DNA from 4 places in the Cytobacillus gottheilii genome. Region 1 is predicted to be linked to each of the others. Evidence: riboswitches for the same ligand, from Rfam matches in the RefSeq annotation. Region 1 holds a riboswitch; each other region holds the start of a gene.

The links. Region 1 has a riboswitch for S-adenosylmethionine ahead of metK (methionine adenosyltransferase). Riboswitches for the same ligand answer to the same signal wherever they lie in the genome.
Region 2: linked by a shared signal. The riboswitch ahead of J1899_RS01570 (alpha/beta hydrolase family protein) and the one ahead of metK (methionine adenosyltransferase) in region 1 are both predicted to bind S-adenosylmethionine.
Region 3: linked by a shared signal. The riboswitch ahead of J1899_RS18865 (methionine ABC transporter ATP-binding protein) and the one ahead of metK (methionine adenosyltransferase) in region 1 are both predicted to bind S-adenosylmethionine.
Region 4: linked by a shared signal. The riboswitch ahead of J1899_RS12685 (2,3-diketo-5-methylthiopentyl-1-phosphate enolase) and the one ahead of metK (methionine adenosyltransferase) in region 1 are both predicted to bind S-adenosylmethionine.

Annotation. Positions count from the first base shown of each region.
Region 1 is NZ_CP071709.1:3,556,795-3,564,236, reverse strand. Features, by position in the region: gene J1899_RS17555 (ABC transporter substrate-binding protein) at 1-40, opposite strand, end outside; gene J1899_RS17550 (alpha/beta hydrolase family protein) at 164-943, shown strand; gene J1899_RS17545 (DUF2584 domain-containing protein) at 983-1,225, shown strand; gene pckA (phosphoenolpyruvate carboxykinase (ATP)) at 1,331-2,917, opposite strand; gene J1899_RS17535 (thiol-disulfide oxidoreductase DCC family protein) at 3,133-3,507, shown strand; SAM riboswitch class I at 3,606-3,722, shown strand; gene metK (methionine adenosyltransferase) at 3,968-5,167, shown strand; gene asnB (asparagine synthase (glutamine-hydrolyzing)) at 6,519-7,442, shown strand, end outside.
Region 2 is NZ_CP071709.1:284,667-292,108, forward strand. Features, by position in the region: gene J1899_RS01530 (DinB family protein) at 1-256, shown strand, start outside; gene J1899_RS01535 (YpzG family protein) at 435-587, shown strand; gene J1899_RS01540 (hypothetical protein) at 754-1,239, shown strand; gene J1899_RS01545 (hypothetical protein) at 1,220-1,732, shown strand; gene J1899_RS01550 (DUF1129 family protein) at 1,798-2,475, opposite strand; gene J1899_RS01555 (PadR family transcriptional regulator) at 2,465-2,803, opposite strand; gene J1899_RS01560 (helix-turn-helix transcriptional regulator) at 3,221-3,430, shown strand; gene J1899_RS01565 (hypothetical protein) at 3,427-3,822, shown strand; SAM riboswitch class I at 3,942-4,050, shown strand; gene J1899_RS01570 (alpha/beta hydrolase family protein) at 4,231-5,028, shown strand; gene J1899_RS01575 (hypothetical protein) at 5,084-5,581, opposite strand; gene J1899_RS01580 (DinB family protein) at 5,578-6,057, opposite strand; gene J1899_RS22530 (Parvovirus coat protein VP1-like protein) at 6,226-6,525, shown strand; gene J1899_RS01585 (sugar phosphate isomerase/epimerase family protein) at 6,799-7,442, opposite strand, start outside.
Region 3 is NZ_CP071709.1:3,777,071-3,784,512, reverse strand. Features, by position in the region: gene gcvH (glycine cleavage system protein GcvH) at 1-242, shown strand, start outside; gene J1899_RS18890 (toprim domain-containing protein) at 435-791, shown strand; gene J1899_RS18885 (thioredoxin family protein) at 797-1,102, shown strand; gene J1899_RS18880 (MFS transporter) at 1,400-2,662, shown strand; gene J1899_RS18875 (SCP2 sterol-binding domain-containing protein) at 2,829-3,149, shown strand; SAM riboswitch class I at 3,214-3,314, shown strand; gene J1899_RS18870 (O-acetylhomoserine aminocarboxypropyltransferase/cysteine synthase family protein) at 3,436-4,752, shown strand; SAM riboswitch class I at 4,885-4,990, shown strand; gene J1899_RS18865 (methionine ABC transporter ATP-binding protein) at 5,185-6,210, shown strand; gene J1899_RS18860 (methionine ABC transporter permease) at 6,203-6,871, shown strand; gene J1899_RS18855 (MetQ/NlpA family ABC transporter substrate-binding protein) at 6,884-7,442, shown strand, end outside.
Region 4 is NZ_CP071709.1:2,571,112-2,578,553, forward strand. Features, by position in the region: gene J1899_RS12665 (sugar ABC transporter ATP-binding protein) at 1-580, opposite strand, end outside; gene J1899_RS12670 (sugar ABC transporter substrate-binding protein) at 668-1,750, opposite strand; gene mtnA (S-methyl-5-thioribose-1-phosphate isomerase) at 1,747-2,808, opposite strand; gene mtnK (S-methyl-5-thioribose kinase) at 2,805-3,995, opposite strand; SAM riboswitch class I at 4,106-4,253, opposite strand; SAM riboswitch class I at 4,585-4,689, shown strand; gene J1899_RS12685 (2,3-diketo-5-methylthiopentyl-1-phosphate enolase) at 4,801-6,021, shown strand; gene J1899_RS12690 (2-hydroxy-3-keto-5-methylthiopentenyl-1-phosphate phosphatase) at 6,024-6,686, shown strand; gene J1899_RS12695 (methylthioribulose 1-phosphate dehydratase) at 6,683-7,306, shown strand; gene J1899_RS12700 (1,2-dihydroxy-3-keto-5-methylthiopentene dioxygenase) at 7,306-7,442, shown strand, end outside.

The DNA of each region.
Region 1 (7,442 bases):
TAAGCAAAATAGAGAAACTGATTTTTAGAGATTTTTTCATAAGTAAATAATCCTCCTTTACAAACTAACTTGGTGTAAATGCCTAAAATATCGTATGAATAAGGGCGGAATGTGTGATTGCCTATAAAAGAAAAATTATTGTTATCTGACGGAGCTGACTTACATGAAACATTTACATTCTAGAATTCGTTTTCCATCGCCACATCCAGAGGTTGATCTCTTTCTCGTCACTTTTTACGGTGATGGGCTGCTGATGAAAGGCCTGTTGGCAGAGCCTAAAGCAGATGGACAGTACGAAGGGTTTCTTTATCTAAGAGGCGGAATCAAAAACGTAGGTAAAGTAAGACCATCAAGGATTACCCAATTTGCGTCAGAGGGATTTATTGTTTTTGCCCCTTTTTATAGAGGAAATCAAGGGGGAGAAGGGAATGAGGATTTTGCAGGAGAAGACAGGGGCGACGCCTTTGCTGCCTTTGAATTAGTAGAATCGCATCCTCGTGTAAAAAATGTCCATGTCTTTGGATTTTCAAGAGGCGGTGTAATGGCGCTTTTAACAGCCATTCAATTCCCTCAGACTGCATCTGTTGTCACCTGGGGCGGTGTAAGTGATATGTCACTGACATATGTGGAACGCAAGGACCTCCGCAGAATGATGAAAAGGGTGATTGGCGGAACACCGTCAAAATTTCCTGATGAATACCGTTCACGCACTCCTCTATACGAGCTGGAGAAGGTGTCAGCACCTGTATTAATCATTCATGGTGTTAAAGACCAGAATGTGTCAATTGAACACTCTTATCGGCTAGAAAATCGTTTAACTGAGCTTCAGAAACCATATGATAGCTGGTATTTTAAAGAATACACACACTATTTCCCTCCAGCTATGAACAGGAAAATAGTCAAAGACTTAACCGCCTGGATGAAAAAACAAACCAAGACATGATAAAATAGCATAAATGAGTAATATGGAGGAGCGATCATAATGGGAATGCCATTAGAGTTAAATACAATGATTGTGACAAAAGGGAAAGAGAAAAGATTAGATGAAAACAATTTTAAACTGACAAAAGACGGCTATCGCCTTTATCCGCTAGACATCCCGCTTGAAGTCAAGAAGACAAAAGACGGTGAACTGAGCGGAACGGGCATCATCCAAACATTGACACTTGAAGATAATCAGACCACGATTACCTATAAGCTTGTTGCCTTAAAAAGCACTAATTAAAAACAACCCCAATCCGTCACAGGATTGGGGTTGTTTTATTATTTTTATCGGGAGTATTCATACAAATAGTCTTTTGTCTTCGTCTATTGAAGCGGCAAATTTTCTTTAAAGCGTTGGCCCGCCTTTTACAATAATGTCATGTGCCACATGATCAAACTTTTTAAAGTTGTCGCGGAACTTAGCTGCAAGTTCTTTCGCTTTTTTATTATAGGCTTCTTGGTCTGACCACGTTTTGTGAGGCTGAAGTACTTCATCTGGAACGCCTGTTACATGAAGCGGAACATCTAAACCAAAGATTTCATTTTTGATGGTTTCAACATTGTTTAATTCGCCTTCCAATGCTGCTTCTACCATTGCCCTCGTATAGGCAAGCTTCATGCGGCTTCCAGTACCGTATTCTCCGCCAGTCCAGCCTGTATTGACCAAATAAACTTTTGTATTATGTTCATCCATTTTTTTGCCGAGCATTTCAGCATATTGTACTGCTGGAAGCGGAAGGAATGGCGAACCGAAGCAGGTAGAAAATGTAGCCTGCGGTGACGTAACGCCACGCTCTGTGCCAGCCAGCTTGGATGTATAGCCGCTTAAGAAATGATACATGGCCTGTTCTTTCGTAAGTTTAGAAATAGGAGGCAGTACGCCAAACGCATCAGCCGTCAGGAAGATAATTGTATTTGGATGCCCTGCGACACTTGGATCAACAATATTATTAATTGCCTGCAATTGATAAGCAGCTCTCGTATTCTCTGTCAGCGTGTTATCATCATAATCAGCTATTCTAGTTTCATGGTCTAGAGCAACATTTTCAAGAACAGCTCCAAAACGGATTGCATTGAAAATCTGCGGCTCTTTTTCAGCTGCAAGATTAATGCATTTTGCATAGCAGCCGCCTTCGATATTAAATACGCCATTCGGTGACCATCCGTGCTCATCATCTCCAATTAAACGGCGATTGTTATCAGCTGATAAGGTCGTTTTTCCTGTTCCGGATAATCCAAAGAATAAGGCAACATCACCCTCTCTTCCGACATTGGCTGAGCAATGCATCGGGAGGATTCCGTTTTCAGGAAGTATATAATTCATAACCGAAAAAATTGATTTTTTCATTTCTCCAGCATATTCTGTTCCGCCAATCAGCACCGTGCGCCGTTCAAAAGAAATAATAATAAAAGTTTCGGATCCTGTGCCGTCAATCTCAGGATCTGCTTTAAAGTTTGGGGCTGAAATAACAGTAAATTCAGACTTATGACCAGGCAGCTCATCAGCGGTTGGCCGGATAAAGAGCTGATGTGCAAACAAATTATGCCATGCGTATTCATTGATTACTTGAATGGGAAGGCGATGTTTTGCATCTGCACCTGCATATCCTTTAAAGACAAAAACTTCATCTTGATTTTTTAAATAAGTCAGGACTTTGTCATATAAACGGGAAAATGCTTCTTCAGAAATCGGCTGGTTTACAGGGCCCCAATCAATTTTATCAATCGTTGAAGCTTCTTCAACAATATACTTATCTTTAGGGGAACGTCCTGTATATGTTCCAGTAGTGGCACGAACTGCGCCGGTAGAGGTTAACACACCTTCGCCCCTTTTTAATACTTTTTCAACAAGCTGCGGGACAGAAAGCTGAGTTTGAGTATGCTCGGAATTTAATAGTTGTGATAATCCGTTCGACAGGCTAACAGAGTTCATCTGATGAATACCTTCCTTTTTTTAGAATTAGTAGTACAAAGTATGAAAGTGATTACATCTCTCGAATAGTATAACACATTTATATGAATAGTCTATACTATTTGTGTGTGTTATGAAAAAGAATTAAATAAATGTGCAACCCTCCCGGACTGTTTTTTTACATACTTATAATGGGAATGTTAAAATAAAGAAAACAACGAAATGAGCTGATCAAAATGAAAATGACCGTTTTATATGATGGAACTTGTTCATTATGCAAGGAGTCGAGACGTCTTTTCGAAAAGCTCGATTGGCTGGATAAAATAAACTGGGTTTCTCTGCAGGAATATGAAAAAACAAATGGGGAAACAGGGTACAATCAAAAAGAATTGCGCAAAGAAATTCATCTGATTACAGGAAGTGGAAAAGTTTTGAAAGGCTTCTATGCTGTAAGATTGATTATGCTTCAATGCCCGCCTGCTTTTGTGCCTGGTCTATTGATGTACTTCCCGCTCGTGCCCCTTATTGGAAAGCCTATTTATAAGATGGTTGCTAAAAATAGACATAAATTCTTCAGACGAAAATGTGATGATGGAAGCTGTGCTTTGTAATAAATCCGATTGGTTTAATAAGGAATTAGAATTAGTTTAGAAAAATAAATTGACATCCTTTAGACTTGTGCGCTAATATTTACAGTTGAACGGATACTCTCTTATCCCGAGCTGGTGGAGGGACAGGCCCTATGAAACCCAGCAACCTGCTTATTTTTTAAAATAAGGCAAAGGTGCTAACCTGAAGCAAGGATCTAGTCCTTGAACGATAAGAGTGAAAGGCGCGAATTGATTTGCTTTCAACCTTTTCACTTGTGGGAAGGTTTTTTATTTTGCAGTCAGACGCTTTTTTATGGCGGCAGAATCAAGCGGATTTAACTTTCTGTAACCGCTGATTTTCGACCAATTATAATAAAATCGCCATGTTTATTTCATACTACTAAGGGAATGAGTTCCGTATCAATTTAAGATTCATTGTCATACAATAATCTTGCCAATTTGAAGTTAGGGAGGAACCCAGATGTCAACAAAACGCCGTTTGTTTACTTCTGAATCAGTAACTGAAGGTCATCCGGATAAAATCTGTGACCAGATTTCTGATGCTATTTTAGATGCTATTCTTTCAAAGGATGCAAATGCACGTGTTGCTGCAGAAACGTCTGTCACAACAGGGCTTGTATTAGTTGCTGGAGAAATTACAACTTCTACATATGTAGATATTCCAAAGATTGTTCGTGAAACAGTTAAAGAAATTGGCTATACACGTGCGAAATATGGATTTGATGCTGAAACATGTTCTGTTTTAACATCCATTGATGAGCAGTCTGCAGATATTGCTATGGGTGTTGATCAGGCGCTTGAAGCGCGTGAAGGCCAAATGAGCGATGAAGAAATTGAAGCAATTGGAGCAGGAGACCAAGGTTTAATGTTCGGATTTGCTTGTAATGAAACAAAGGAGCTTATGCCGCTTCCTATTTCATTGGCTCATAAATTATCACGCCGTTTAACTGAAGTTCGCAAAGAGGAAATTCTTCCTTACCTGCGCCCTGACGGTAAAACACAGGTAACAGTTGAGTATGATGAAAACAACAAACCAGTTCGCATTGATACAATTGTTATTTCTACTCAGCACCACCCTGAAGTGACATTAGAGCAAATTCAGCGCAATTTAAAAGAATATGTCATTAACCCTGTTGTACCAAGTGAGTTAATTGACGAAAACACGAAATATTTCATTAATCCTACTGGCCGTTTCGTAATCGGCGGACCTCAAGGGGACGCTGGCTTAACAGGACGTAAGATTATTGTTGATACGTACGGCGGCTATGCACGCCATGGCGGCGGCGCATTCTCTGGTAAGGATCCAACTAAAGTGGACCGTTCTGCTGCTTATGCTGCTCGTTATGTTGCGAAGAACCTTGTAGCGGCTGGATTAGCTGATAAAGTTGAAGTTCAGCTTGCATACGCAATTGGTGTAGCACAGCCTGTATCCATTTCTGTAGACACATTTGGAACTGGCAAGGTATCTGAGGATGTTCTTGTTGATGTTGTCCGAAACAACTTTGACTTGCGCCCAGCAGGCATTATCAATATGCTTGATCTGCGCCGTCCGATCTACAAGCAGACTGCTGCATACGGACACTTTGGCCGTACAGACTTAGATCTTCCATGGGAGCGCACTGACAAAGCTGACGCTCTTCGTGCTGAAGCACTTCAGTAATAGCAGATAGCAATTAGCGAAAGAAGCTAATCATTGGTTTAGATGCCGATGGTTAGCTTTTTTTATTGTAGAGAGATTTTCAAGGGCTTAGGTCTTGGAAAGTGAGGAGGGATGCCTTTCTTTTGGAATGAGGAGAGGGGAGCGAAAGAGGTTGGTATGCAGGGCTTATTAATCTAGATATAGGGAAACAGAGGTTGAAAAGGGAGAAATACTCCCTTAGGATTCAGAAACAGGAAAATGGAGTCGCGCAAAAGGGAGAAACATCCCACTATAATCCAGTAAAAGGGAAATGGTGTCGCGTAAAAGGAAGAAACTCACTTCTGAAATCTAGAAAAAGGGAAATAGAGTTGCGCAAAAGGGAGAAACATCCCACTATAATCCAGAAAAAGGGAAATAGAGTCGCGCAAAAGGGAGAAACACCCCTCTATAATCCAGAAAAAGGGAAATGGTGTCGCGTAAAAGACAGAAACACCCCTACAGAATCCAGAAAAAGGAAAATGGTGTCGCGCAAAAGACAGAAACCCCCCTCTATAATCCAGAAAAAGGAAAACAGTGTCGCGCAAAAGGGAGAAACACCCCTCTGAAATCCAGAAACAGGGAAAAAGAGTCGCGTAAAAGACAGAAACACCCCTCTATAATCCAGAAAAAGGAAAACGGTGTCGCGTAAAAGGAAGAAACACCCCTCCATAATCCAGAAAAAGGAAAACAGTGTCGCGTAAAAGACAGAAACACCCCTCTGAAATCCAGAAACAGGAAAATAGAGTCGCGCAAAAGGAAGAAACACCCCTCTATAATCCAGAAAAAGGAAAAAAAGAGTTGCGCAAAAGGGAGAAACACCCCTCTATAATCCAGAAACAGGAAAATAGAGTCGCGCAAAAGGAAGAAACACCCCACTATAATCCAGAAAAAGGGAAATAGAGTCGCGCAAAAGACAGAAACCCCCCTCTATAATCCAGAAAAAGGAAAATAGAGTCGCGCATAAGGAAGAAACCCCCCTCTATAATCCAAAAAAAGAAAAATGCAGTCGTGCCAAAAGGCCTCTACCAGTGAATTTCACATTTTAACACTCGACCAAATCCTAAATTAAGTCATCGCAGCCACAAACCATAAATAATGAAACAAATTCACATCTTTTTACGTCAAATGTATATAGGTGTAACCGCAGATGGTTATCCTTACTGTAAATCGTCAAAGCTAAGAATGATACAACTTCCTGTTTCCTTCCATTTCCAATGAAAGTAACACGAATTTAATACATTAGATAGTGCCATTTTCAGCTAATTAGTGGTAGTATTAGAAGGTATTTGTGTTGAAAGTTTAAAGACTGAAAAGATAAGTGGGTGCTACATACATGTGTGGTTTTATAGGTTGCGTGCATAATCAGGCACAGCAATTCCGTGAAGAAGCTAAAGAACAATTTACAAAAATGAACAATGTGATTACACATAGAGGTCCAGATGATTCTGGCTATTATTACGATGATTATGTTCAGTTCGGTTTCCGCAGACTGAGTATTATTGATATTGAAAGCGGCCATCAGCCCCTAACATATGAAAATGAACGCTACTGGATTATTTTTAATGGAGAGATCTATAACTATGTAGAACTCCGTGAAGAGTTAATTCAAGAGGGACTGACATTTGAAACACATTCTGACACGGAAGTGATCATTGCGCTGTTCAGTTATTATAAGGAAAAGGCCGTTGAAAAGCTTCGCGGCATGTTTTCATTTGTTATTTGGGATAAGCAGGATGAACGTTTATATGGCGCGCGTGATCCTTTTGGCATCAAGCCGTTCTTCTATTTTGATGATGGGGAGAAAACATTCTTTGCATCTGAAAAGAAGAGTATTATGCTGGCTCAGCAAAATGATGTTATTAACTATGAATCGCTTCAGCATTATTTAACTTATCAATTTGTGCCTGAACCGTTTACGATGACAGATGGTATTCATAAGCTTGAACCTGGCCATTATTTTACGAAAAAAATGGGCGAAAAGATGGAGATTAAGCGTTATTGGAAAGCATCCTTCCATCCTGTTCAAAAATCAGAAACAGATTTCATTAAAGAAATTAAAGATGTAATGTTCGATTCAGTTAAAATGCATATGAGAAGTGATGTGCCGGTTGGTTCCTTCTTATCGGGCGGTATCGATTCTTCTATCATTGCGTCCATTGCTAAAGAATATCATCCATCCATTAAAACGTTCTCAGTTGGTTTTGAGCACAACGGCTTTAGTGAGGTAGATGTGGCACAGGAAACGGCTGAAAAGCTT
Region 2 (7,442 bases), 1.3 Mb from region 1:
AATGACTGCCGCTGATATTCAGATTGCCTATAGAAAAATAGCAGAGGAATTAAAGTCTGCAGCAGAATCGACACTGGCGGACGAGCAGCTTACTGAAACAATTGATTTTGGAGGTCCGACAGCGAAGGGATCTATTCTTAGTAAACTGATCCTGCATCAAACACATCACCGCGGACAAATGACAGTCCTTCTTCGCCAAGCAGGGCTGCCTGTACCTGGGGTTATGGGACCAACGAAAGAACAGCAGCAGGGATAACATATTTAGAAAAGCCGGTTCTCTAAATTAGAATTCCGGCTTTTCTGATGTTTTCTGTTCTTTGACTTTGAGAGGCAGTTCGTAAAAGGGAACATAAAATTTATTATTTTGCACATGCTAAAATAGATATTCCACTTGAATATCCGGAACTACATCCTAACTACGAGGTGATTTTACCATGAGTTACCGCAATCGATTAGACGAGCACTCTGCACAGTTTCATCATAACTGGACAAGACCGAAACGTTCTAAATCGCAGGTGAATGGGCATACGGAAATGTCGCAAACGAACATTATTTTGCGCAGTAATGCCAAAGCCCATCGCTGGTAAGTAGTAGGAATAGGGGAAGGTTTAATTGGAATAAGGCAATTTAAAAATTGCCGTCGCAAAAAGACCTGGGGAGTATCCCTTAGGTCTTTTTGTACATGATTTTTTAAGTTTCATTCTCATAATAAAGGGTTGAACGTTCATACTAACAGGAAAGGAGGAGATCGTATTGGAGCTTCTGATTATGTGTGTAATTGCCTGGTTAACAGTGGCCATTTTCACATTTTTGCCTTATAAAATGTCTGTTGCAGCCAATATACTTAACTATTTAATGATCGCTGTTGTAGATATTAATAAAATATCTTTTCTCGCCTTTCATTATCAGTGTATTGAAATTAGCTCTGATACCATACGCTTTATCTCATTTATTGTGTACCGGGATATCATTTTTTCCTTTTTACTGCTTATCTTAGTGAACATTTGGTTTGCTTTCCATCATAAATGGATCCGATTCCTTGCTGCAGTGGGTACTTTGGGGATTATAGCTATCTTGAGAGTGCTCCTCAGTTCACTGTCCATATTCACGTATAAACATTGGTCATTTATACATGAGCTTCTTATGGATGTTGTCATGTTGCTTCTTACAGTTTTGATCGCATATATGTCTCGCAAAATTACAAAAGGAATGAAGACAAGTGAAAAACATCCTATATGAGCAAGGTTTTAATGCCAATGAAATGGTTATCCTGGGGATGATTATAATAGGAGGAATTATTGTTATTGTTCTTCCTAAGATATTATCGAAGGCATCAGCTGTTTTCAGTTTATTATTTGGTGTCACAACTGGGCTGATGTTTGATCACACATTAGCCGTACCTCCATTAGATCTATATGATGTAAACGATCAGTCAATCTATCAGACATTTGATATGTTCAGTTATTTAATGTATGCCCCATTTGGTTATATCTTTATTTATATATATCGGCGTTTTAATATAAAAGGCTGGAAGGTTATTCCTTATATTCTAGGCTGGACCGCTTTAGCTATTCTTGTTGAAGTATGGGCAATTAAAGTAGGCATTTTTCATTTTAAGAACGGCTACAGGTCCCTGTATTCCATTCCAATTTATCTTTTTGTACAATCTGTGCAGTTATTTTTATATGAAAAGGTTTTTATGAATCATGATTATGATAAGGGGGTGAGTTAAGAGACCCCCTTAAAGCTCTAAGGGAGTGTGCTATATAGATTTTGCTGTATACCAGAGGTGTTTTTTTATTTTGTAATGTGATATTTCCGATCTGCCACTTTTAGACAAATAAGCAGTACAATGCCCACAATTAGGTATACGAATCCACCTGATTCAATTGGATGTCCAAAAGAAGGAATCCATTTTGGCAAGAAAAAGATGCCCAGTAATGAAATCGTAGAAAGAGAAAAGAGAAGAAAGAAGTCTTTAATCTTAGTAGATGCTTTGTAAATAGAATTTTGAAGCCATTTAAAGATCAAAATAACATCGAGGGAAATAATAGCTGCTATGATAAAGAAACTGACGATAGCCGTCCCTATATAAAGGGTCTGATCCCTGTCTTTTACATAATGGATAATAATGTCCCCAATCCCGTTAATGACAGCAAAAATGCCTGCTAACTGAAGCAATAAGAAACCTATAAAAAAGGCTGATCTTTTGCTTGGTTCTTTAGGAAGCTGCTTGATCATTTCCTTACAATATGCTGCTGGATCTTCTCCAAACACATCTTTCGCACTTTTCCCTGCGTTCTGCGCATCTACCAAATGATCTAAAAGCTCCAACAGTAATTCCTCAGATTGCTGTTCCGAAACGGATAAACTTGTTCGTATATAAACTAACATATTCTCATAATACTCTTCATTTTCTTTTGTAAGATGTTGGCGTTTTTGATTATTTAGTCGAATTAACTCTTTAGCATTCATGATCATTACTCCTATTCAATAATTTACCAACCGGTTTTTGAATACTGCTCCATTCTGTTTGGATTTCAAACAGTGCCTGTTCCCCGGATGTGGTTAGCTGATAGTATTTGCGTTTAGGACCAGAAGGAGATTCACGCATTTCTCCTTTTATAAGTCCTTCTTTTTGAAGCCGCAGCAGGATCGGATAAATCGATCCCTCACTTACATCATTTAAGCCAAAATGCTGAAGCTTTTGTGATAGTTCATAACCATATACCGTTTCTCTTTCAATAATTGATAAAATACATCCTTCTAAAATTCCCTTTAATAATTGACTTCTAAAAGACATCCTTATTCTTCCTTTTTATTGTATATTGTATTGCAAGATACCGGGGCTTAAAAATGTCTTTCTGGTCAGAAAGATATAGTATGCCGATCGTTATTATGTGCTCATGGTAAGGTCTCTAATACGTTTTGCCTCCTTTCTGGATTTTAAAAATTACTAGGCAGCTGAGCAAATGGTTTTTAATTGTGTAGAAAAATACTCTTAGTGAGTAATCTAATATGTATTACAAGGTAGTGAGATAATCATCTACCTTGTAAAACAATATAGTGTTAGATTAAACGGGAATTTTAAATAAGTCAAGGAATTATTTTCAAAAAAATCCATGAATTCTTTCGGTTATGTAAAGATATCTTTACTTTTTCTTTTGGAACATGTTATACTCCGTGTAAAGATATCTTTACATGGATGGCGGGGAATCATTTGAAGGTTACCAATCGAATTAAGGAAATCAGAATCGCAAAAGGAATTAGCCAAGTTGAGATGGCAGAGGCATTGCAAATTACGAGGCAGACGATCAATGCAGTTGAAAAGCATAAATATAATCCTAGCCTTGAGCTTGCTCTTAAAATGATTAAATATTTCAATGTGCCAATCGAAGAATTATTTACATTGGAGGAGGATACAAAATGAAGAATCTGCAGTATTTAGCATGGGGTTTTATTGTTGTCTGTATGGGTGTGGGTATTCTGATTGCCAAATGGATGATTCCAGACTTGTCATGGAGCGCCGTTGCTGCCAGTATAGGCGGAACGGTGGCAGGTGTTGGACTTGTGGCTGCGGTCGCTAAAATTCGTGAAATGAAAAAAAGAGATCATGTACCTGATGTGGATGAAAGAACATGGAATAACATGAAGAATTTTTATGCCGCTGCGCTATATTTTGTCTTGATTGGCAGCATGGCTGTTGTGATTGTGCTAGTGGGGTTAGGACATGAAACAATAGAACTAGGAGCAATCAGCCTCTATTTGCTGTTTTTATTTATGATTCTTGCCATTGGATCATTTTTAGTCAAAAGAGCATAATACTGGAGTTCCTCCTGCTGGGGGCACCCACCATGTGTTCAATTTAAATTGTGCTATAAGGGCTGCAATTCCCTATTGATATTTGACAATAATTGTATTAGAATAAATGTAATTTCATAATCTTATCCAGAGAGGTGGAGGGATTTGGCCCTTTGAAGCCTCGGCAGCAGACTCAAGCTTTGAGCACTGTGCCAATTCCAACAAGCGTATTTGCTTGGCAGATAAGGAGAACGGTAAATTAAATCTCATCTTATGCTGTCAAAAGCATAAGGTGGGATTTTTTTGTGTCTGCTAAGTATTGAATTTTGCCCGGAAAGCCTAGGACGCTATGTGTTACGTATCAGTATTAATTGTCAGTATAAATCTGACTAATGCGATGAGATTAATTTCATTAGATGAGGTGAAGAAATGATAAGACATATTTCAATTCGATGGGAAGATCGAGAACTGGCAGCGGCAATTCATTATCCAGATTCATATGGGAAAGAAAATAAAAAATATCCCGTCATCGTAATTTGTCACGGTTTTGTGGGAACGAAGGTTGGAATTAATCGTCTCTTTGTCAAAGCTTCTAAAGAATTATCACTGGAGGAATGTGTAATTGTTCGCTTTGACTATGCAGGATGCGGCGAGAGTGAGGGCGATTACGGGCAAAGCTGTATTGATGATTGGATTAGCCAGACACAATCTGTCATCAGCCATTCACTGGGGGTTGAACATATAGACCGTGAACAGTTAGTGCTTATAGGCCATAGTCTTGGAGGTGCTGTTGCCCTCTTGACCGCTACACGGGATCAGAGAGTTAAAAGACTTGTGTTATGGAGTGCTGTTGGTCATCCCTTTAAGGATATAACTGCTATTGTTGGAGAGGAAAGGCTGGAGGTATTGAAGGAGAGCGGCGAATTTGATTACCAAGGATATTCCTTAAGGGAAAACTTTATAGAATCTCTTAAAAAATATCATCCACTAAAACTAGTATCTAAATTTAATGGAGATGTTCTTCTTATACATGGAACAGCGGATGAGGAGATTAGCGTTAATCATTGCTACAATTATTACTATGCATTTCGGACGCGTAAACAGGGAATCTGTGATAAGCGGATTATCAATGGAGCCAACCATACATTTTCTTCTGGGGCAGCATACAGCCAGCTGATACATGAAACAAAGCAGTGGATTGGTCAGAGACATACGCTGGCCATTTAGTATGAACAGAACAGCAGAAACCGAGCGGAAAAAGCGGTAAGTGAGAAAGAGGCTTTTAATCATTTCCGCTCCTTTTTCTTTTCTTAAAATAATGATTCAAGAAATAGAAAAAAACTGTCATGACAGCCAAATATAAAGGCAGCGGTCCTGCAGAATGCTTCAGTGGTAATGGTTCCCCATATACTTGCCATTTTTTATTTGTTTCATCAACATTCTGCTGAAGAGGTGCACAAAGAGGCACTTTCCAGAAACCGAATTCCTTATTGGCGAAAACCAGTATTTTATCTCCTGCTTTATATGTGTTTCCCCAATCGTTATCCTCATATATTTTAACCTTCGTCTTGTCTACACCTTTCCATGACTGCACAACTTCAAGTTTAGTATTTTTGGTCAGGTCACTGCTGCTGATCACTTTGCCGATAAATACAGCTTCATAGTCATGTATGGCCTGCGAGGGATCAGGTATTGCACAGTCAAGAGCGTAGATCTTAGTGGGAAATACGAAAAAGGCTAATACCAGGATAATCAGAATGATATTTTTGTAAGGTCTCATATTTTACTTAAAGATGAAAACTGCCTTCCAATGTAGCCGGGAGAAATAGGTGTAAGTCCCAGTTCTCTTGCCCAAATAGAGAGCTGCCCAATATGGTGAATTTCATGCGCCACTAAATGATGCAGAATATCAGATACGGTATGAAACTCATCTTCCCATGGGATATAAACTTTTTGATTATATGTATGTGGCTCTATTGCCGTCATAAAAACTCTATTCTCAGATAATGTTTGCTGAGAAAGAATTTTCAGCTGATCTAAACTTTTATAAGAGTCAAAGTCGAAAATCACATCGTCCTTGCTTTGGATCGCACGCAGCCAGCTATACTCTACATCGATAATATGAAACAGTGTATATTGAATACTGCCGACACCGCCGACTCGCTTTTGCAGCAATGCTTCTGGAGAAAGCTGCTCACACCAATGCAGCCATTCATCTCGAACTTGCCAGTTATACTCAAAAAAAGACAGCATCATAACTCCCCCTTTTATTTAATACATACTATTCTATTCTTTATTCGAAAATCCTCTAGGTATTTGGTTTTTCTAGTGCGATGATCATGAAATTCCGCAAGTTTCATAGGTTTTCCTCCAATCCTTTTTGGTGGAGGTGCGTATGGATAATAGAAAGGAGTGAAATAGAGTATGAGAATACAGAATAGGCGGCGGACGAGAGGTCCTGGTTTCTGCTTGTCGGGTGGCTACCGCTATTGCGGTCCAGGCTGCAGCGGTCCGGGAGAGCCGATCAATTATGTGGATTCCTGCTGCAAGAAGCACGATGAGTGTCTTAGAGAATATGGAAATAGCTGCAAATGCGATCAAGTATTGATTCAATGTGTGGAGTCGAAATTAAACAATTGTACAGACGAGGGGAAGAAAGCTCGATTAATATCGAGATTTATGAAATTTAGAATGTCGATGAGATGCGGACGATGGGCTGAATAGTCTTTTTGAATGTGTCCAGCTTCAGCGCCAAAAAAAGGGAGAGGAGCTCCCTTTTTGCGTTTGGCGGATATTTTTGGCGGATATCGGCTTTCCAGAGCGGTTTTCCACCGCTTTTTTACTCAAATGCTCTGCTAATCTCTCTAAAGTTGTGAAAAAGGTTTAATTTTAATTCAAATGATCGCTTTTTCCAATAACGAACTCAGTAATTTAGACGAATCAGACCAAGAGAGCCCCAAATATAGTGTTCCGTGCGTTTTCAGTCCGCTCCTCCGATCAAGCCCACCACATCTCTGCTGCTGGCTCACTGAATAAAAGCGGTTTCAAATTTGCTGCTGCTTTAGAAAAGCCTTCTTCTACGGACATTAACCCATCTTCATGCTCAATGCTGACGACATAATCATATCCATATAAACGAAGCGCGCTGATCATGTCTGCCCACGTTTTGGTGTCATGTCCATACCCGACAGTACGGAAATTCCATGAGCGGTTTTGCATCTTACTGTAGTCAGTCATATCCGTTATTCCATTTCTATTCACATTCTGCTGATCAAAGATGGTATCTTTTGCATGGAAGTGGAAAATAGCATTTTCTCTGCCAAGAATTTTAATCGCCTCGACAGGATCAATGCCTTGCCACCACATGTGGCTGGGATCAAGGTTAGCACCAATTGCGGTGCCGCAATGTTCCCGCAGCTTCAGCATGGTCGCAGGTGTGTGAACAGAAAAACCGCCGTGAAGCTCGAGGCCGATTTTCACGCCGAGCTCTTTAGCTCGTTCATTTTTCTTGCTCCAATACGGAATGATTTTCTCCTCCCATTGCCACTTTAGCACTTCTTGAAAATCATGAGGCCACGGAGCTACTGGCCAGTTCGGATAGAGAGCATTCTCATGATCTCCCGGACAGCCGGAGAAAGTGT
Region 3 (7,442 bases), 220 kb from region 1:
ATGAATTAAAAGTCAACGAACCTTTCGGCAGTGTGGAATCTGTAAAAACAGTTTCAGAACTATATGCACCAGTAAGCGGTAAAGTTGTCGAAGTTAACGAAGAATTAAGCGACAATCCAGAATTCGTAAACGAATCTCCATATGAAAATGCTTGGATGGTAGTAGTAGAGTTGTCAGATGCTAGTGAAGTTGACAGCCTTATGGATTCTGAGCAATATGATGAAATGGTAAAAGAAGACTAATATATGTGAAGCCAGCCTTTTTAAAGGGCTGGCTTTTATTATATGGTTCTAATAGGAAACCTTTGAAAACAACCAAAGTTTCTCCGTACCTTCTAAAAGGAAAATTACACATTTGTATAGAATAGTGAATATAGTACATAAAATATACAAATTAGGGCGGCAATATAATCCTACTACTCCAAGGTGATGAATATGTTTGATTACAATTCTGAAAAGGTTATTATTGTGGAAGGCACTTCTGACAAAAGGAAAGTGAAGGACATTATTCGAGAACCCGTTGAGATTATCTGCACCAATGGCACCATAAGCGTCACAAAGCTGGATGAATTGATTGATGAGTTATTTGATAAGGATGTATATATATTGGTAGATGCCGATGACGCGGGTGAAAAACTTAGAAAACAGTTTAAGCGGGAGATGCCAGAGGCAGCTCATCTGTATATTGATAAAATGTACAGAGAGGTTGCCACAGCACCAGTGCATCACTTGGCGACAGTTCTTTTAGGTGCTAATATTGATGTTTACACAGAGTATTTAGATAGAGGTTGAGTATTATGCTTGAATGGTCACAGCAAGAAATTGAAAGTGCGTTGAAGAATGATTTTTCAGGATTTATTTATTTGTACACACCTATGTGCGGCACATGTCAAATGGCCGGCAAGATGCTTACTGTGGTAAATGAGTTATTAACAGAATCCGCAATAAGGAAGGCAGATCTAAACTATATGCCGACACTTGCAGAGAAGTGGAATGTCGAAAGTGTTCCATGTCTGTTGATCGTTCATAATGGTGAAGTTACTGAAAAAATATATGCCTTTCATTCAGTTCCTTATTTATTGGAAAAAATGTCTGGTGTATAAGAGAAAGGCTGGGAGCTAATTCCTAGCCTTTTCTTTGTTTTCAATGTTTCTTAGTATAAGGTTGTTGGTTTAATTAGGCATGCTGTTAAGAGTGCATTTTAGCAATGCAAAAAGAATGCCGCCCGTTAGGCAGAATATCTTCACAATCATAAAAACAGTTTGAAGCGAATGTTGTTTTTTAGTAAATGTATCGTTTTGTCATCGAAATATATTTACAATTGCCTTTATTAAGAATATTATATTTAGGGATGCGAAATATTAACAAAATTTCTAAAGAAGTCTTGAGGCGATAAGAGCATGTTCTATAAAGAGTGGGTTCACCAAATTAAAGGATATAATCAAAATATCCGGCGTGCCTTTCTAGCCAATATTTTTACACAAATTGGTTTAGGTATTTTTATGGTTATTTACAACTTTTATATTCGTGAATTAGGCTATTCGGATGGGATGAATGGGCAAGTGATTTCATTGACATCACTGGCAACGGCAATCATCCTTATTCCAGCAGGCTTATTAAGCGATCGGTTTGGCAGAAAAAACATTATGCTTTATGGTGCAATCGCAACCGGAGCCGTCTTGATGATCCGCAGCCTGGCTGAAGGGCCGGCAATGTTATTATCGGCTGCTTTTGCAACTGGGCTAACATCTGCTTTTTTACAAGTCTCAAGTATTCCTTGGCTCGCTGAAAACTCTCGAGCAGAACAAAGGGTGCACTTATTCAGCATTCACTTTGCCATTATGACTGGGGCAAATGTCATTGGCAACCTCAGCGGCGGATTATTAACTGATTTCTTCTCATTGTTTATGTCACAACTGAACGGCATAAGAGTTACACTGATGCTGGGAGGTATTATCTTCCTAATTGGAATCTTCCCGATTATAAAGTTCCAAGAAAGCCGCAAGGTGACGAATTCTATTGATAAATCTAAGTCTGATTCCGTAAAGGCTGCCTTGTCGGCAAGAAAAGATAGTTTAAAGATTGTCGTTCTATTTGCAGTCGCACAATTAATTATTGGTGTCGGCGCAGGATTAGTTATACCTTACTTAAATCTATATTTTTCAGATCGTTTTGCCGCTTCAAACTCAGCAGTCGGGATGATTATCTCACTTGGGCAGGCAATGACTGCAGTAGCCATGATTATCGGACCTAAAGTAGTACAAAGATTTGGTGAAGTGAAAGCGGTCGTTATTTTACAGCTATCATCACTGCCATTTTTACTCTTAACCGCTTATACAGAACAGCTTTGGCTTGCAGCAATCGGCTTTCTTTTCCGGCAGGCTTTAATGAATGCGGGAAATCCTATACAAATGTCACTGATGATGTCAAAAGTTGACGATTCTATGAAAGGATTTGCCAGCTCTGTGAACCAGATGGTCTTTAATTTAGGCTGGGCAGTTATGGGACCTGTTTCAACGGGTATTGTGATGATGTATGGTTCTTATTGGGGATACGCTACTGTTTTCACGATTACGGCGATACTGTATTTAATAGGTTCACTTTATTTCCTCATTGTCTTTAAACGCTTTAATCCTAAAAAAATCGCACAAATGACAGCGTAGCCTGCTCTCAACTGACATATTTCTCAGGAAATAATCCCAGACAATACCGTAATAGCAGCGGTCATTGTCTTTTTTTTGGTTAATTTGTTGAATAAAATATGCAGGATAAAGACGCAGTTCCACGGAATAAAGCTTATATAGACTAAGAATTTTGAGGTGTACTCCAATGGAACAGCTGGCTAAATCCTTTATTCAAGAATTAGAGCAAAAACAGCATGTCTTTCAAGTATTGCAGAATCGCAGGCTGACGGTGCATTTTCATAGCGAGGCTGAACACCTATATTTACGGATTGAAGACGGGAGGGCTGATGTTACTTCTCAAATGGAATGTGAGATGGAGATTTATGGCCCTAAAACAACTCTGACTCATCTTTTTCAGCAAAAAATAAAGCTGCGGCAACTGATGAAAGAACAGCCAATCCAAATAAAAGGCCCTTTTCGCAGTATTCTTTTATTAGAAACAATTTTATATCTTGGAAAAAATTAATGGTTTCTTGTTGACTGGGTATATCCTATATGTTAAAATTTCAAACAAATATGAAAATTTAATATTCTTATCAAGAGAGGTGGAGGGACTGGCCCTACGAAACCCGGCAACCGGTTAATTACACGGTGCTAAATCCAGCAGAGCAGATGCTCTGAAAGATAAGAAGAGTTGTGAATTCCAGACCCTCTTCTTCTTGAAGAGGGTCTTTCGCTGTTACGAATTATCGTATGGAGCGAATGCAGCATGATGATACTCAAACGAAAACCAATTAAAAGGAGAGATCGACATGACTGAAAGGAAAAAAAAATATCGTTTCGAAACATTGGGTATTCACGGAGGATTAGAACCGGATCCAGTAACCGGTGCTCGGGCAGTTCCAATTTATCAAAATAATGCTTATCAATTCAAAAATACTGAACATGCTGCAAACCTTTTTGGACTAAAGGAACCAGGTTATATTTATACACGGATACATAATCCGACTGTAAGTGTGTTCGAAGAAAGAGTGGCACTGCTTGAAGGTGGCATCGGCGCACTGGCTGTTTCAAGTGGTCAGGCTGCAATTACTTTATCAATACTAAATATTGCTGGTGCCGGAGACGAAATTGTCGCCGCATCTAACTTATACGGAGGCACCTATAATTTGTTCGCAGTCACATTGCCTAAGTATGGGATAAATGTAAAGTTTGTTGATCCGCAAGATCCGGAAGCTTTTAGAGAGGCAATTACGAATAAAACGAAAGCGGTATTTGCAGAAACAATTGGTAACCCCAGCTTAAAAGTGCTGGATATTGAAGCAGTAGCGACTATTGCTCATGAAAATGGCATACCGTTAATTATTGATAATACTTTCCCTACTCCTTATCTGTGCAGGCCAATTGAATACGGTGCAGATATTGTGATCCACTCTGCCACCAAATGGCTTCTCGGCAATGGAACAACGATGGGAGGGATTATAGTAGATGGCGGCAAGTTTGACTGGAATTCACCGAAATTCCCAGGCTTTACTGAACCCGATCCAAGCTATCATAACTTAGTTTACAGTGAGGCGCTTGGTGAGGCTGCATATATCACAAAGGCACGTGTTCAGCTTTTGCGTGATCTGGGTCCAGCTTTAAGTCCGCAAAATGCATTCCAATTCACTTTAGGAATTGAAACTTTGCACGTGCGCATGAAGGAGCATGTGGCAAATACAAAGAAAATTATCAGCTATCTCAAAAGCCATCCTGCTATAAATTGGCTGTTATACCCTGGAGATGAAGAACATCCAGACAAGGCTTTAGCAGATAAATATCTGCCAAAAGGTGCAGGGTCTGTTGTTGTTTTTGGCATTAAAGGCGGAAGAGAAGCTGGTGCTGCTTTAATTAATAACCTTAATCTTTGGGCACACGTTGCCAATGTAGGCGATGCAAAAAGCTTAATTATCCATCCTGCAAGCACAACCCATCAGCAGCTGGACGATGAAGCATTAAAAATTGCGGGAGTGCCTGAAGATTTAATCCGCATATCTGTCGGAATTGAAAATGCAGAAGATTTAATTGAGGATCTAGAGCAGGCGATTGAGGCGGCAACAGGAATCACAACACTTGCCGCTAAAGCTTAAACAAAGTCTTATCAGAGCAGATATAGAATATTTTGGAATTCACTTTTTTAGTTGACACCCTTATCATGACCGTGATACGATAGCATTCGTAATTTATAAATGAATGTAAACGAATTGAATATAGATGTTTAGCTCTTATCAAGAGAGGTGGAGGGAAGTGCCCTATGAAGCCCGGCAACCGTCATGAAAATGAAATGGTGCCAATTCACTCAAAGCTTATGGCTTTGATAGATGAGAGAAAGGACTTTTTTTAATGCCTTTCTGCTCATAACAGAAAGGCATTTTTATTTTTTGCTAGTTTTCAAGAATTGGAAAATTTGACTGGTTAAAAGATATTTTAATGTGTTTTCTGAAATTGAGGAGAATGAAAGGCATCGTCCAATCAAAAACTATTGTATAGGCAATGTCAGGAATGAGAGGGTGAAACAACATATGATTTCTATAAAAAATGCAAAGAAAATATTTGCAACGAAAAAAGGGAAGGTCAACGCGGTTGATCAAGTGAACCTTGAAATTAAAGAAGGCGAAATTTTTGGAGTGATTGGCTACAGTGGAGCGGGGAAAAGTACATTAATCCGTATGCTAAATGGTTTGGAAATTCCTACTGAAGGCAGTGTAGTCGTTGCCAATAACGAAGTTTCACGCATTAAAGGCAGTGACTTAAGAAAGGCCAGACAAGAGATCAGTATGATTTTCCAGCACTTTAATCTGCTATGGTCCAGAAATGTTAGAGAGAATATTGCCTTTCCACTGGAGATCGCAGGCGTTTCGAAGCAGGAAAGAATAAAAAGAGTGGATGAACTCATCCGTCTTGTTAGTTTAGAGGGGAGAGAGGATGCATATCCTTCCCAGCTGAGCGGAGGGCAAAAACAAAGGGTTGGCATTGCGAGAGCACTGGCGAATAATCCTAAGGTGCTGCTGTGTGATGAGGCAACATCTGCGTTAGACCCACAGACAACAGACTCAATTCTTGAACTGCTTGTCGATATTAATGAACGACTTGGCTTAACCATTGTACTTATTACACATGAAATGCATGTAATTCGCAAAATTTGCCACCGTGTAGCTGTGATGGAGAATGGTCAGATTGTTGAAGAAGGACCTGTTCTTGAAGTATTTAAAAACCCAACTGCACCGATTACAAAGAGATTTGTACAGCAAGTGACTGAACCGGAAGAGACGAAGGAAACTGTTCAGCATCTACTCGACCTTTATCCACAGGGGCAAGTCATTCAGCTTGGCTTTGTTGGTGAGGCTGCAGAACAGCCGCTTATTACGAATTTAATTCGTCATTACTCGGTTACAGTAAATATTCTGCAAGGGAAAATATCACAAACACAAAAGGGTTCTTATGGAACATTATTTATTCATCTTGATGGGGAACAGACGGAAATTGCTAAGGCAATCGACTATATCCATTCCCAGAATGTTGGAGTGGAGGTGATTTCTAATGGTTAATTCACTCATTCCAAATGTCCAATGGGATAAAATGTGGGAAGCTACATTAGAAACATTATATATGACGGCTATATCGGTTTTTGCAACCTTTATCCTGGGTACTATTTTAGGATTGCTGCTCTTTTTAACAGCCAAAGGAAATATTTGGGCTAATGCTCCTGTTAATAAAGTCATTAGTGCCTTTGTTAATATTTTTAGGTCTATTCCATTTATTATCTTAATTGTACTTTTAGTTCCTTTTACAAAGCTGATCTTAGGCACAATGATTGGTCAAAATGCAGCATTGCCTGCTCTTATTATCGGAGCAGCGCCATTTTATGCCCGAATGGTTGAAATAGGTTTGAGGGAAATTGATAAAGGGGTTATTGAAGCAGCGAAATCGATGGGTGCTAAAACTAGCACAATTATCTGGAAAGTGCTTCTACCTGAATCAATGCCAGCATTAGTTTCTGGTATTACAGTTACTGCCATTGCGTTAGTAGGTTATACAGCTATGGCTGGTGTAATTGGTGCAGGCGGACTTGGAAACCTCGCTTATTTAGAAGGCTTCCAGCGTACCCGTGCAGATGTAACGCTTGTAGCAACGATTATTATATTAATTATTGTATTTATCATCCAATTCATTGGTGATTTTATAACATCAAAATTAGACAAACGATAGGAGAGAAAAAAGATGAAAAAATGGTTATCAATTTTATTAGCCTTAACAGTAGCACTAATTATTTCTGCTTGCGGAACTTCTGATGAAGGTACTGAAGGAGACAATGCAGGCGGCGGTGAAGAAGCTGAAACGACAACACTTAAAGTTGGCGCTTCAAACGTTCCGCATGCTGAAATTTTAGAAGAAGCAAAACCTCTTTTAGAAGAGAAAGGCTTTGAACTGGATATCACTACATTCCAAGATTATATTTTGCCAAACCAAGCTTTAGAGGCTGGAGATATTGATGCTAACTACTTCCAGCACATCCCTTATCTTGAGGCACAAATCGCTGAGAATGATTACGATTTCGTAAACGCTGGCGGAATTCACATCGAGCCAATTGGTGTATACTCTCAAAAATATGAGAGCTTAGATGAACTTCCAGATGGTGCAACAATTATTATGAGTAACTCTGTTGCTGACCATGGCCGTATCCTTTCATTATTAGAACAGCAAGGATTAATCACGCTTAAAGAAGGCGTTGAAAAAACAGCAGCAACAATCGAAGATATTGAAGAAAACAGCAAGAACC
Region 4 (7,442 bases), 990 kb from region 1:
CTTTTAAGTGAGAGATGATATGAAATAAGCGATCTGCTTCGAAGACAGATAAGGGAGCAGTCGGCTCATCAAAAATAATAATCTTTGCTTGTGAAATCATAGCCCTGGCAATTAACACCAGCTGTTTTTCAGCCAATGAGAGCTCGAATGCCGGCCGCTCTACATCAATTGTATCTGCTTGCAGCTGTGTTAAAACCAGCTTCGCTTCTTTATGCAGCTTCTTTTTCGAAACCCACATACTCTTTTCAGCTGCGAAGGTATCGAGCAAGATATTTTCAGCAACAGATAAATCAGGAACAATGGCAGTATCTACTTCCTGATACACACAAAAGACACCATGGTCTTTTGCAGATTTAGGATGTTTAAAAACAACAGCTTGGTCATGCAGTACAATGTCTCCAGCATCAGGCTCATAAACACCAGACAAGATTTTCATCAGAGTGCTTTTACCCGCTCCATTAGCACCCAGGAGAGCATGAACCTCACCCATTCTCAAATTAAAGGAAGCTTTATCTAAAGCTTTTGATTTTCCGAAGGTTTTCTCAATATGATTCATTCTCAGTATTTGTTCGTTTGCCAAAGAATTTCACCTCTACATGTAAGGAGCTGCCTACATGTTATTTTCATAGACAGCTCAGATTTAAATAGAAAGATAGTTTGTAACTATTTATTTGCCTTCCAGTTCTTTAAGATCAGCTGTGTAGCCTTGATCACTTACTCCCCAGCCATCAATATACTCGTGCAGTTCTCCAGTTGTAATAGAATGATCAGGCAGTTTGCTTTTTTCAACAAATACAGGATCTAAAATGATTTTGTCTTCTGGTGATTCTCCATTGATTTTCTGATATAAATAGCGGACTTGAATACGTCCAATATCCTTTGGATCAACAGCTGCTGTTGCTGCCCATGGGCTATTTTCTGCTTGAATCATCTGCAGGTCCTCATCACTCATGTCGATGCCATAAACTTTAATGTCCGTGCGACCTGCCTGTTCAAGCGCACGAACGGCTCCTTTGGCAAATTCATCCCAGGCAGCCCACACTGCTGTGATATCTCCTTCATTTGGAAACTGCTTTAATATTGCTTCCATTTGTGATTGAGTGTCCAGCGCTGTATTGGCAGTTGCAGCACCAAATGATGCAACTTCTTTTATGTCCGGGTTGCTTTGCATAAATTGTTCATAAGCAATTTGCCGGCGTTCCATTGGAGCAAAGCCTGCTACCCATATTTTTACGATATTCGCCTTTCCTCCAGCATCTTCTGCAAGCTTATTTAATGTCATTTCAGCCATTTGCTCATCACCCTGCTGTAAGACAGGAACTCCCTCAACCTCTACGTCAGCATCAAAAACGACTACAGGAATATTTGCTTCCTCTGCCTTTTCAATGCCTGCAGTCAAGGCTTCTTTTGTACCGTGATCAATTAAGATCCCATCAAATTTTTGGTTGATTGCTGCATCCAAATTAGAAGCCATTTTCGCCAAATCACCTTCAGAAGTAAAAACGGTCACATCTCCTCCGAATTTTTCTGCCTGCTCTTTTACACCTTCAATGTATTGAGCTGAAAATGTTCCTAAATTGATTTGCATAATGAGAGCTATTTTTTTATTGGCTAGAGGATGCTCTTTTTCATCTGCAGAAACCTTTCCGCCTGCAGGCTCACTTGCGCTTTCCCCTTTGGGCTGACACCCTGTTAATAAGACAAGTAGTGAAATAATCGTTATAAACACCAGTGTTAAAGGTTTTTTCATTGTGATACTTCCTCTCCAATTTGCTCACCAAGGGTATTGTGAATGTTTTTTTGATAATCAGGATAGATAATCCCTTTTTCTGTTATAATCCCCGTTATGTATTCATTAGGGGTCACATCAAATGCAGGGTTATATACCAGCGTTCCTTCTGGCGCAATTCTGCTTTCTCCAATATGAGTTATTTCTTTCTCATCTCTTTCTTCAATTGGAATTTGTGTACCGTCTGCAAGATTTAAGTCAAACGTTGATGATGGCGCAGCAATATAGAACGGAATTTTAAAAGCTTTTGCTAAAATAGCCAATCCCAATGTACCGATTTTATTGGCACTGTCTCCATTTGCTGCTATACGATCAGCACCTGCAATGATGGCCTGCACTCCTTTTGCCTGAATTGTGTGAGCGGCCATGCCATCGGTAATTAATGTCACCTCTACCCCTGATTGCTGCAGCTCCCAAACCGTTAGACGGGATCCTTGAAATACGGGTCTTGTTTCACATGCATAAACATGAAACTCCTTGCCAATTTCTGCACCTAAATGAAAAGGTGCCAGTGCTGTTCCATATTTTGCAGTGGCAATAGAACCTGCATTGCAAATGGTCATAACATTTCTGTAATCACCAAGTACAGACAGTGCATATTCACCAATCTTCCGGCAATGTTCCTCATCCTCTTTGTGAATAGCTATTGCTTCAGCTAAAAGGATCGCCTTTGCTTCCTCCACTGTTTTCGCAGTCTCTGCTTTTTTCATTAGTCTTTCAAGAGCCCAAAATAAATTCACAGCAGTTGGCCGGGAACCTGCTAAGTAAATGTATTGTTCATGAAGCTCCTGTTGAAAGTCCTCTAACTTTTCTGCTGAGAATTGACTTGCTCCGATTGCCAAACCATATGCAGCTGTGATTCCGATGGCAGGTGCTCCTCGAACCTTTAAACTGATAATCGCATCAAAAACTGCTTCTATTGTGTCTAAATGTATATATTCAATAACATGCGGCAGCTTTTGCTGATTTAAAATGGTTAGTTGATCTTGATTCCAAAGAATTGAAACTGGAATTGTCATGATATTTCCTCCTCCAATCTGCCAATGAGGTCTGTAATAGAAGTCCATTGGCTTCTGTTTAAGATGAGTGTCGTTCCAAGTTCAATGGCCCTTTTCTTAAACAAAATTCTTTGATCTTTAGGCTCAATTCCATCCAGGTCTTTTACATGAGATAGTCCGATTGTTCTGCGGATCAGTTCACAGCCTGCGAACCCTAAAGTATCCCTGAAAACTTTTTGTAAAAAATCCTCTTTCACTCCTTCTGTTTTAGAAAAAGGTTCAATATTATGACTTTCCCATAATTCAGAAAACGTGGAATAAAAAACATCCCAAGTCGTTCTTATGTGAGTATGAATCATGTCTCTTTTTACACCTGTTCTGACAATAGACTGAAATAGTAAGTTGCCGATAAACTGGCCGACATCAAAACCAATAGGACCATAAAAAGCAAATTCCGGATCAATGACCTTTGTTTCTGCAGGGCCCGCAAAAATACTGCCCGTATGCAAATCTCCGTGTAAAAGGGATTCTGCTTCTGTTACAAATGACCTTTTCAATTTAGCTGCTTCAACCTTTAGCTCTGTGTTTTTCCATAGTTCGTAAACTAGTTCAGCAAGCTCCGGTTCATAATCATTCGAATCATGGTTAAAGAATGGATCTGTAAAAACTAAGTCCTCCGTGATTTTACATAGTTCCGGGTTTGAAAATTGTGCTGCAAGACGTTTCTTTTCAAAAGGATGAAGTGCAAAATCAGAGGTGAAAAAAAGTGTCTTTGCTAAATATTCTCCAATATCCTGTGATAGATTAGGATACTCAGCTCCGTTGATCAGTCCAATTCTAGCTATTTCTAAATGTGATAAATCCTCTATAACGGTAATGGCTAAATGTTCATCTGCTGCAAACACTTTTGGAACTAGATGGGGCACATATTCACCATGTTTTTTTAAAGCGTTTGCTTCGATCGTTGACCTCTTAATCGTCAGCGGCCAGCTTTCTCCTACAACTTTTGCATATGGAAGTGCCTGTTTAATAATGACACTTGAGCCTGTTATCCTATCACTTATCTTGAAGACATAATTTAAGTTCCCATCACCTATTTCAATGCAAGATAACGATGCGTGTTCAGGAAAAAGGTTCAGTTCTTTTGCTAAATGAATTGCTGTATCCTCTGTTAAGCTTTCGTATGATTGTTTTGCTAATATGGCCATGCCGCCACTCCTCTCAATGTAATTGCTGAGTTTTATGAAGCCGGCATTTTTTTTCGCAAAATTAAAAATGCCTCCTTCATCAGAAAGAGGCAATCGAAATTATCTATCGCCTCTTATCTCTCAGAAAGATTTCTCTCTGAATGGAATTAGCACCGTGCCCTCTGGCGCGATTTAACTGCGCCTCGTCTCACAACGATATTACGGTCGGTTGCTGGGCTTCATCGGGCCAAATTTCCCTCCGCCAGCTCTGGATAAGAGTGTAAATCACATATTCAAGTTGTTTACTTGAGGAAAATGTTAGCACCACTTTTCTGAATATGTCAAATGTTTTTTTATTTACTAAGCCACATATGTTTGAAAAATTACTTCTGCATACAATATTTTGATCATTTTTCAGCTGCATCCTCCATACTATGTATCTTAAACAGCTACCCTAAAAGGCACTAGCGTTGTTTAACTTATTCTCAAGAATAATTTCAGTTTTCGATCGTATAATCTGATAACCTCAATTTTAAAAATTCATAATTGACAGAATGAATTGGTGATGTAATAATACGGGATATATTCAGTTAATTTATAAAATTTCATTTTCTTATCAAGAGCAGGTGGAGGGACGAGCCCGATGATACCCGGCAACCGATCCAAATGAATGGACACGGTGCTAATTCTTGCAGCATTAGCTGGAAGATAAGAAGCTGTTAATACTTTTATTAACCTCTTCTTATGTGAAGAGGTTTTTTGCTTTTCAGCTATTATCCTAATGCTGCACAAAACCCTATAATCAAAGTGTTTAGGAGAGATTTATATGAGTGAAATCATTGCAACCTATCAAATATACGGAAAGCCCGGAAAACTGGAAGCTAAACTTGAAAGTATTGCCCTTGGATTAACTGTAGGATCTTGGACAGATCTCCCCGCTGTCGATCAGGAACAGTTAAGAAAACATAAAGGCAGAGTTGTGTCAGTGAGAGAATTCTATGATGATGAGCACCCTTCCCGCTTTGGTGAAGTAAGGGCAGAAGGAAAAATTGCTTATCCTTCCGCCAACTTTACCGCTGATTTGCCTGCCATTTTAACAACTGTTTTTGGCAAGCTCTCTTTAGACGGAGAAATAAAACTTTTGGACCTTGAGTTTGATTCAGATATAACAGCTCACTTTCCTGGTCCCCGCTTTGGAATTTCCCAGATAAGAGAGTCGCTTGGAGTATTTGATCGGCCACTTGTCATGAGTATTTTTAAAGGAGTTATTGGCAGGGATTTACCTTTTTTAAATGAACAGCTGAAAAATCAAGCATTAGGCGGAGTAGATCTTGTAAAAGATGATGAAATCTTATTTGAGAACGAGCTTACTCCTTTTAATGAACGCATTGTGTCATCGAGAGAAATTTTGCAGAATGTTTACGAGGAAACTGGACACCGAACTCTATATGCAGTCAACTTAACTGGGCGGACATCTAAGTTGCGTGACCAAGCCAGAAAGGCAAAGGAGCTCGGAGCAGATGCACTTCTTTTTAATGTTCATACATATGGGCTGGATGTACTCCAGGAATTAGCTGAAGACGATGAAATTGCCTTGCCTTTAATGGCACACCCTGCGTTTAGCGGAGCATTCATTTCTTCAGACTTCTATGGATTGTCAAGTTCATTAGCGCTTGGAAAACTAGTCCGCTATGCAGGAGCAGATTTTTCCTTATTCCCTTCCCCATATGGAAGTGTTGCAATGCCCCGAGATGAAACCTTAAGGATCGCTCAGGCATTGCGGGAGGAATCTTCCTTGGCGGCAGCATTTCCAGTACCATCTGCGGGCATTCACCCCGGTTTAGTGCCTAAGCTAATCAATGATTTTGGAACAGATTGCATTATCAATGCCGGCGGAGGAGTACACGGCCATCCCCAGGGCGCCATTGGAGGAGGTAAAGCATTCCGGCAAGCTGTCGACGCAGTATTAAAAGGCATTACACTTGAGGAGGCAGCATCTCAGCATAAAGAATTAAAATCGGCTTTAGACTTATGGGGAGTTGTATGAATGTGAATCCAATTATATTTTGCGATTTTGACGGCACGATTACTGAAAGTGACAATATTATTATGATTATGGAAAAGTTCGCTTCTGCTGAAGCGAATGAAATCAAAAATGCCATCTTAAACGAGGAGCTATCCATCCAGGAAGGTGTCAAACAATTATTTTCACTGCTGCCCTCCTCTCTTAAAGATGAAATTATTTCTTATGTTTTAGAAAATGCAAAAATTCGTGAAGGCTTTGGTGAATTTATTTCATTTACTCAAAAACACGATATTCCGTTATACATTGTCAGCGGGGGAATTGATTTCTTCTTACATCCTGTATTAGAACCCTATGGACCTTTTGAGAACATATTTTGCAATCATGCAGAGTTTTCGGGTGAGAAGATTAACATCGTTTATCCTCATTCATGTGATGATTTATGTTCTTCCCAAGGATGCGGATGCTGCAAGCCATCGATTATTCGTTCACTTTCAGATCAAGACATGGAAACAATTGTGATCGGAGATTCAATTACCGATTTGCAGGCAGCAAAGTTGGCAAACCATGTATTCGCCAGAGACTTTCTTATCAAAAAATGTGAACAATATGACATTCCTTACCAGTCATTCCATAACTTCTACGACATTATTAATAAATTAGAAGAAATGATTGAGGTAAAAATATGAATCTATATGAACAAAAGTGGAATGAATTAGCAGACATAAAAGATGAATTGGCTCAAAGAGATTGGTTTATGGGCACAAGCGGAAATTTAGCCATAAAAGTAAGTGATACTTCTTCACATTTTTATGTAACTGCAAGCGGTAAAGATAAAAAACAAAGAACGAATGAGGATTTTTTACTGGTCAATTTAGAAGGTCTGCCAGTTGAAGATACAAACTTAAAACCTTCTGCTGAAACATTGCTCCATTCTGCTATATACCGTCAAAGTAATGCCGGCTGCAGCCTGCACGTACATACTGTGGCTAACAATGTAATCTCAGAACTTTATGGAGAGAATGGCCAAGTGGAATTTCAGGATCAAGAGCTAATTAAGGCTTTTGATTTATGGGAAGAAGATGCCGTTCTTACCATCCCTATTATCAATAACTATGCCTCTATCCCGCGTTTAGCTGAAGCATTTAAGGAACATATAAACAGTGATAAAGGAGCTGTTCTAATCCGTAATCATGGCATCACCGTTTGGGGCAGGAACGGATTTGAGGCAAAAAAATTATTGGAAGCAAGTGAATTTTTATTTCAATATAAATTAAAACTTTTACAATTGACGGGAGGAAAAAATTAATGGCTACTATTCAATTTCAAAATTCAGAGGAAGTTATTTTAGAGCAAGCAGAGGTTGCGGCATTTTTAGAAAGTCAGGAAGTTATCTATGAAAATTGGAATATGGCTAAACTGGATGGTGAATTGCATGAAAAATT